Regions from separate parts of the Sporosarcina sp. YIM B06819 genome, predicted to be linked through region 2. Evidence: predicted binding sites of a transcription regulator. Region 2 holds the regulator's gene; the other holds the start of a gene.

Region 1 (3,432 bases), on a different contig from region 2:
TTTGTCATGTGTATTGCCTTCATGGAACATGGCATACATAATCCGTCGCTGAACAGGCTTTAGCCCATCTCTTGCGTCCGGTAATGCCCGGTCCTGAATGATGTATTTACTATAACGACCAAATCGGTCACCAATCACTTCTTCCAAGGGTAGATCCTGGTAACGTTCTTCTAAAGTCATTCAAAGTCCCCCTCGACGTGCAAAAATTCATTGTCCAAAATATTATGTTCTTCCTGCATACCGAAGTCGACGTTTTCTTCAATCCAACGTCGTCTTGGCTCTACTTTATCACCCATCAATGTTGTGACACGGCGTTCGGATATTGCATTATCTTCGATTGTCACGCGGATTAGCGTTCGTGTTTCCGGATTCATCGTTGTATCCCATAGCTGATCGGCGTTCATTTCACCAAGCCCTTTATAGCGCTGGAGCATATAGCCTTTACCGATCTTCTTCATGGCTTCATCCAAATCGGCTTCTGTCCATGCATAGGCGAGCTTCTCGCTCTTCCCTGCCCCTTTAAACACCTTGTAGAGGGGTGGTAATGCAATGTACACTTTGCCTGCTTCAATAAGTGGTTTCATATAGCGATAGAAGAATGTCAGCAGTAACACTTGAATATGTGCCCCGTCCGTATCGGCATCCGTCATAATAATGACTTTGTCATAGGCAATGTCTTCTACTTGGAAGTCCGAGCCTACGCCGCCCCCAATCGCATGAATAATCATATTGATCTCTTCGTTTTTTAGTATATCTTCAAGTTTCGCTTTTTCCGTGTTAAGTACTTTCCCTCGCAACGGCAAAATCGCTTGGAATACGCGGTCACGACCTTGTTTGGCAGATCCTCCCGCAGAGTCACCTTCGACAAGATACAGTTCATTTTTAGCCGCGTTTCTCGATTGTGCAGGCGTTAATTTACCGGACAATAGTGTATCTGCTCTTTTTCTCTTTTTCCCAGAACGCGCATCCTCACGTGCTTTACGTGCCGCTTCCCTTGCTTGTTGTGCACGAATCGCTTTCCGAACAAGCGACGCACTTAAATCAGCATTTTCTTCAAGAAAATAGAGTAGTTTCTGAGATACGATGGAATCTGTGATACCGCGTGCTTCGCTCGTCCCAAGCTTCCCTTTCGTTTGTCCCTCAAATTGCAAGATTTCCTCTGGTATACGAACGGATACAATGGCCGAAATCCCTTCACGAATGTCCGAGCCTTCCAAATTCTTATCCTTCTCTTTCAATAAACCCGTTTTTCTCGCATACTCATTGAAAACACGAGTCATCGCCGTTTTTGCACCCGTTTCATGAGTGCCGCCGTCTTTTGTCCGCACGTTATTAACAAATGACAAAATCGTTTCCGAATAGCCATCACTGAATTGGAAGGCAAACTCGACTTCAATGTCGTCCGATTGCCCGTCTAAATAAGCAACAGGATGCAGCACATCCTTCTCTTCATTCAGGTAGGAGATAAAGGCCTCGATCCCTGTTTCATAATGAAAAATGTCGTGCTTGTCCGTGCCTTGTTCTTTTAGATCGATTTTAAGACCTTTCAACAAGAATGCAGACTCACGTAAACGTTCACTTAAGGTGTCGTATTGATATTTTAGTACCGAAAAAATAGACGGATCCGGTTTAAAATGGATCAACGTCCCTTTGTCACGTGTTGTGCCAATTTGTTCGAGTGTTGTGACAGGCTTGCCACCTTGTTCAAAGCGTTGGCGAAACTTTTTGCCGTCGCGGAAAATCGTTACTTCGAGCCATTCGGATAAAGCGTTGACAACAGATGCCCCTACGCCGTGAAGTCCACCACTCGTTTTGTAGCCGCCTTGACCAAATTTACCGCCAGCATGGAGAACAGTTAGAATGACTTCTACTGTCGGCTTTCCCGTCGCATGTATTCCCGTTGGCATACCGCGTCCATAGTCTCGGACACTCACACTGCCATCTGTATGAAGCGTTACATCGACTTCTGAGCCAAATCCTGCTAGCGCCTCGTCTACCGCATTATCAACGATTTCATAGACCAGGTGATGCAGTCCACGAGAATCGGTAGATCCTATGTACATACCAGGGCGTTTACGAACCGCCTCAAGGCCTTCTAGTACATGAATCGAATCATCATCGTATTGTATTGTTTCTTGTTGTTTCGTCAAATTACGACCTCCATCAAACGAATGTTCTCTTTTATATAATCGTACTGCTTCACGAGAAGGTTGTCAAATCAACGTTCCCGGAAGCTTGCTCCACTTATTGTATAGAAGAAGATGATTTATTGCAATGATGTTCGTTAAATGACAGGTGGTAAAATCAGATGTTCGTGCATGAAATATTCTAATCCACCACATCAACATTTTAGCAGAAGACAGATAATTCTCTAGCTGAAGCCATTGTAGTGACCACATGGTTCTGCTAAACTGAAATCATATAGAACTATATAAAGGGGTATAGAATGGAAACTATTTTACTTTTACTCATCGCCTATTTACTCGGTTCCATCCCATCGGCACTATGGGTTGGGCAGCTCTTTTACAAAATGGATATCCGCCAGTACGGGAGTGGCAATTTAGGTGCAACCAATACATTTCGTATTTTAGGTAAAAAAGCGGGGATTGCTGTGACACTCATTGATATTTTAAAAGGGACCGCAGCTGTTTTATTATTAACCTTGCCTTTTTTCGAACAAACTAACGTACATCCACTCATTCCAGGAATTATTGCGGTTGTTGGCCATATGTTTCCCGTATTTGCTCGTTTTAAAGGTGGCAAAGCCGTGGCTACATCTGGTGGCGTGCTTTTAGGTTATAATTGGCCAGTTTTTCTTTTACTTTTTATCACGTTCTTTATCGTATTGAAGCTAACAAAAATGGTCTCACTGACTTCAATGCTTGATGCTCTTGTTGGCTTCCTCTACAGCATTTTTCATTATGTTAGAACAGGCGATTTCACACTTATCATTATGATTGGCTTGTTCGCTATCTTTATCTTTTATCGTCACCGAGAAAACATTGGACGTATCAGAGCAGGAACCGAGCCAAAAGTGAAGTGGTTATAATACAATGGAGATAGTAACCGAGAGGCTGGTGTGGGACATTGAAAATTATTTTATCAACTGAAGCGTTGCATTGGTTTACAGAAGAAATGGCTGCCAAAACGGGCGATAGCATCAAGTTTTTTGCTAGATACGGCGGTGCAAGTCCATTACATGCAGGATTTTCACTGGGCGTCAGAATGGAAGAACCTGATGAAGCCGCGGTTCAAACTGAACATAATGGTGTCCAATTCTATATTGAACGTCGTGATGAATGGTATTTCCAAGGGCACGACTTGCACGTTAACGTTGATCCTACAGTAGACGAACTCATTTATTCATATGAAAAAGCGTGAGGCATTGTGCCCTCACGCTTTTTTCATGTCATCTTCACTAGTATTGGCTAG
Region 2 (3,432 bases):
TAAATCGACGATGTACGGTCGCTTTGCTAATATCATGTCCCAGTCCATTTAACACGCCTGTTATTTCAGCATACGTCAAACCTTTCACACGGAGTGCAACGATCTCATGCGTAGGCACTTCAATGCGTTCGCGCCCTTCTACATTTCCTCTATTTTTCAAGTTATGTTCTGGACGGTAGCCTTCTCGTACCGCACGTTTCATGCCTCGTCGTATTTTAGCATTATGTAGTTTGCGTTGATATTCTTCGACAATCGATAAAATTTCTAGCAACATTGTATCCATTTCGTTGAGTGCAATTGGCCCACTATCGTTCCGAGAATATATCGCCGTATTTGTTTTCGCCAATAAATGCAGTACGGCCATCCGCGCATTGCCACGTCCTAGCCTCGTCTCATCTTGGATCAACACCGCATCGACTTCTTCATCACGGATGAAATCGAGCAGACTTAGCAACCCTTCCCGGTCAATGTCAAAACCACTATGCTTGTCCTTAAAAACTTTTATAGCCTCAAGACCAAGTTCAGCCGCCAACTCAACAAGCTCTTCTTCCTGCCTAACAAGAGACATTTCCTGTGCATCCTTCTCCGTGCTTACCCGGCAATAAATTACACAGTTCTTTTGACGTCCATTCACCGATTATCACCTGCAAGTTGTATTATTTTTTGGTTTTCTACCGTTGGTTTAGTAGGTAGTAATAAATCTTCCCCCGTTTTTATTGTAGCAGTTTCAAGATCATTCAGCCTCATTACTTCTTTCATCCACTGTTCTTTCGACATATCTTCTGCATGATGAAGAGCAAGACCCCAAAGTGTATCGCCTTCCATAATGGTGATTTCCGTCATATGCTGCGCCTTACTCGATTTTGTGATACCTATAATTGAAAATCCCATACATAAAATGATTAGTAGTAAAATATAACTGTTATTTTTAATAAAACTCATGATTATCCCCCTCTAGAATGTTTGTTCGGAATACTTGTTCTTAGTATAAAAAAGAAAAAAACAAATGTCAACAGTTTTTTAGAACCTGTGTTTGCCATCTGTTCGCAACGATGATATACTAATCTTATTAAATTAGCCCGACTTTCAGTAGTCAGTAGAATTCTAGTTAAGAGGTGAATGGATTGAAAAAAATTTCGAAGAGACAAGAAGACATTTTGGCTTTTATCAAAGAAGAAGTAAAGAAAAAAGGCTATCCGCCATCCGTACGAGAAATTGGTGAAGCAGTCGGTCTTGCATCGAGTTCGACTGTACATGGCCATCTTGCCCGATTGGAAAGCAAAGGTTTCATCAGACGTGACCCAACGAAACCAAGAGCTATCGAAGTGCTTGATCCAGAAGGACTGGAAGCGATGAAACCAGGCGTCATTAATGTTCCTTTGGTTGGCAAAGTAACAGCAGGCTTACCGATTACGGCGATTGAAAATATCGAGGAGTACTTCCCGTTACCAGAATCATTCGGGACCAATGAGGACAATCTTTTCATGCTTGAAATTGTCGGCAATAGTATGATCGAAGCCGGCATCCTAAACGGCGACCATGTTATCGTCAAGCAACAGCAAACAGCGCACAATGGAGAAATCGTTGTAGCAATGACCGAAGACGATGAGGCAACGGTGAAACGTTTCTTCAAGGAGAAAGATTATTTCCGTCTACAGCCTGAAAACTCTTCAATGGATCCAATCATCGTTGACAACGTTTCAATTCTTGGTAAAGTTGTCGGTGTGTACCGCTTAATCCACTAATTCTTAAGATACAAAAGAGCTGTTCCCTTGAATGGGGAACAGCTCTTTTTATGTTGGTCAACTGGTTTGCCTGTTCACTTACAGTTTACACCTTCACCCTGACAATCCACGATGCTCACTGCTCAATTAAACCATCTTCTATTAACTTCTCGACAGAAGATAGTACCGCTGCCTTCACATGCTCATACGTCAGCCCACCTTGGACATACGCCGTGTATGGTGGTCTAATCGGGCCATCTGCTGTCAATTCGATACTGGAGCCTTGAATGAAGGTCCCTGCCGCCATGATGACGTCGTCTGTGTAGCCAGGCATATACGATGGCTCCGGCGCGTAATGCGCATTAATTGGCGAGTTGGCTTGGATTGTCCGACAGAAGGCAATCATTTGGTCCGCATTTTTAAAGGATACCGATTGAATCAAATCAGTTCTTTTTTCCGTATAATGAGGCGACGTCTTGAGTCCGAAGTCCTCAAGTAGCGCCGCTGTCAATAGCGCTCCCTTCACCGCCTGGCTGACGACATGTGGCGCAAGGAAAAAGCCTTGATACATTTCAAGTAACGTATCCAGCGAAGCCCCAGCCTCTGCTCCAAGTCCCGGTGATGTCATACGGTAAGCACATTGTTCAACCAGGTCAGCTCGACCTGCGATATAACCGCCTGTTCGCACAAGCCCGCCACCTGGATTTTTTATTAGAGAGCCTGCCATTAAATCTGCCCCGACTTCCATCGGCTCTTTATCTTCCACAAACTCTCCATAACAATTATCTACGAAAACGACAACTTCCGGATTCACAGCCTTCACTTTGCGAACCATTTCACCGATTTCATCTACCATGAACGAAGGGCGATCCGAATAACCTTTTGACCGCTGAATACCAATCATCTTCGTTTTACTATGCATACTTTTTATCACTTCATCAAAATTAACTGAACCATCTTCATTCAGATCAATATGTTTATACGAAATGCCATAATCCTGTAAGGAACCCGTGTCTTTTCCCTTACCAGATACAATGGATTCTAACGTATCATAAGGTTTTCCCGTAATATACAACAGTTCATCACCAGGGCGCAGAATGCCGAAGAGACTGATGGAAATAGCATGTGTTCCTGAAATAATTTGATTGCGCACGAGGCAATCTTCTGCTCCGAAAACATCGGCGTAGACTTGCTCCAGCACATCGCGGCCACTATCATCATAGCCATAACCCGTTGAACCCATTAGATGAAAATCACTCACCATATTTTTTCGGAAGGCAGCCAGTACTTTCCGTTGATTGTAAAATGCAATTTTTTCAACATCTTTGAAAAACGGAGCTAGCTTGTCTTCCATTGCTTCCGTTTTCTCCAGTAAAAACTCATCTAGTTCGTTCAATATCATTGTAATTCCTCATTCCGTAAAATAGTCACCCCATTATAATAGCAGTCCATCCGCTAAAGGACTAGTCATAGGATATCTGGTAGAATGCAATAAGGTATAATCAATTACGCTGCGGCAAAAATTTGTGACATCCGCCGTAGGCTAACTTCAATCAGCAGGGAGCTTGAACTCCCTGCTGATTGAAGTCGAATGGAGGAAGTGCATTGGCTTGGGATGTGTTTAGTTTCATAGGTACTGCGGCATTTGCCATTTCAGGCGCGATTGTCGCGATGGAAGAGGAATATGATATTTTCGGCGTCTATATAT

What was found. The regulator LexA, encoded in region 2, represses DNA repair genes until DNA is damaged. The targets are predictions, from matches to a motif close to CGAACATATGTTCG.
Region 1: the regulator LexA is predicted to act here: its motif matches at 2,165-2,178, upstream of parE (DNA topoisomerase IV subunit B).

What each region holds. Positions count from the first base shown of each region.
Region 1 is NZ_JAWLIQ010000002.1:186,390-189,821, forward strand. Features, by position in the region: gene parC (DNA topoisomerase IV subunit A) at 1-180, opposite strand, end outside; gene parE (DNA topoisomerase IV subunit B) at 177-2,150, opposite strand; gene plsY (glycerol-3-phosphate 1-O-acyltransferase PlsY) at 2,447-3,049, shown strand; gene R2B72_RS02420 (HesB/YadR/YfhF family protein) at 3,088-3,381, shown strand; gene R2B72_RS02425 (hypothetical protein) at 3,394-3,432, opposite strand, start outside.
Region 2 is NZ_JAWLIQ010000007.1:46,039-49,470, forward strand. Features, by position in the region: gene R2B72_RS05395 (recombinase family protein) at 1-634, opposite strand, end outside; gene R2B72_RS05400 (hypothetical protein) at 631-942, opposite strand; gene lexA (transcriptional repressor LexA) at 1,125-1,745, shown strand; gene R2B72_RS05410 (aminotransferase class I/II-fold pyridoxal phosphate-dependent enzyme) at 1,861-3,078, opposite strand; gene R2B72_RS05415 (trimeric intracellular cation channel family protein) at 3,330-3,432, shown strand, end outside.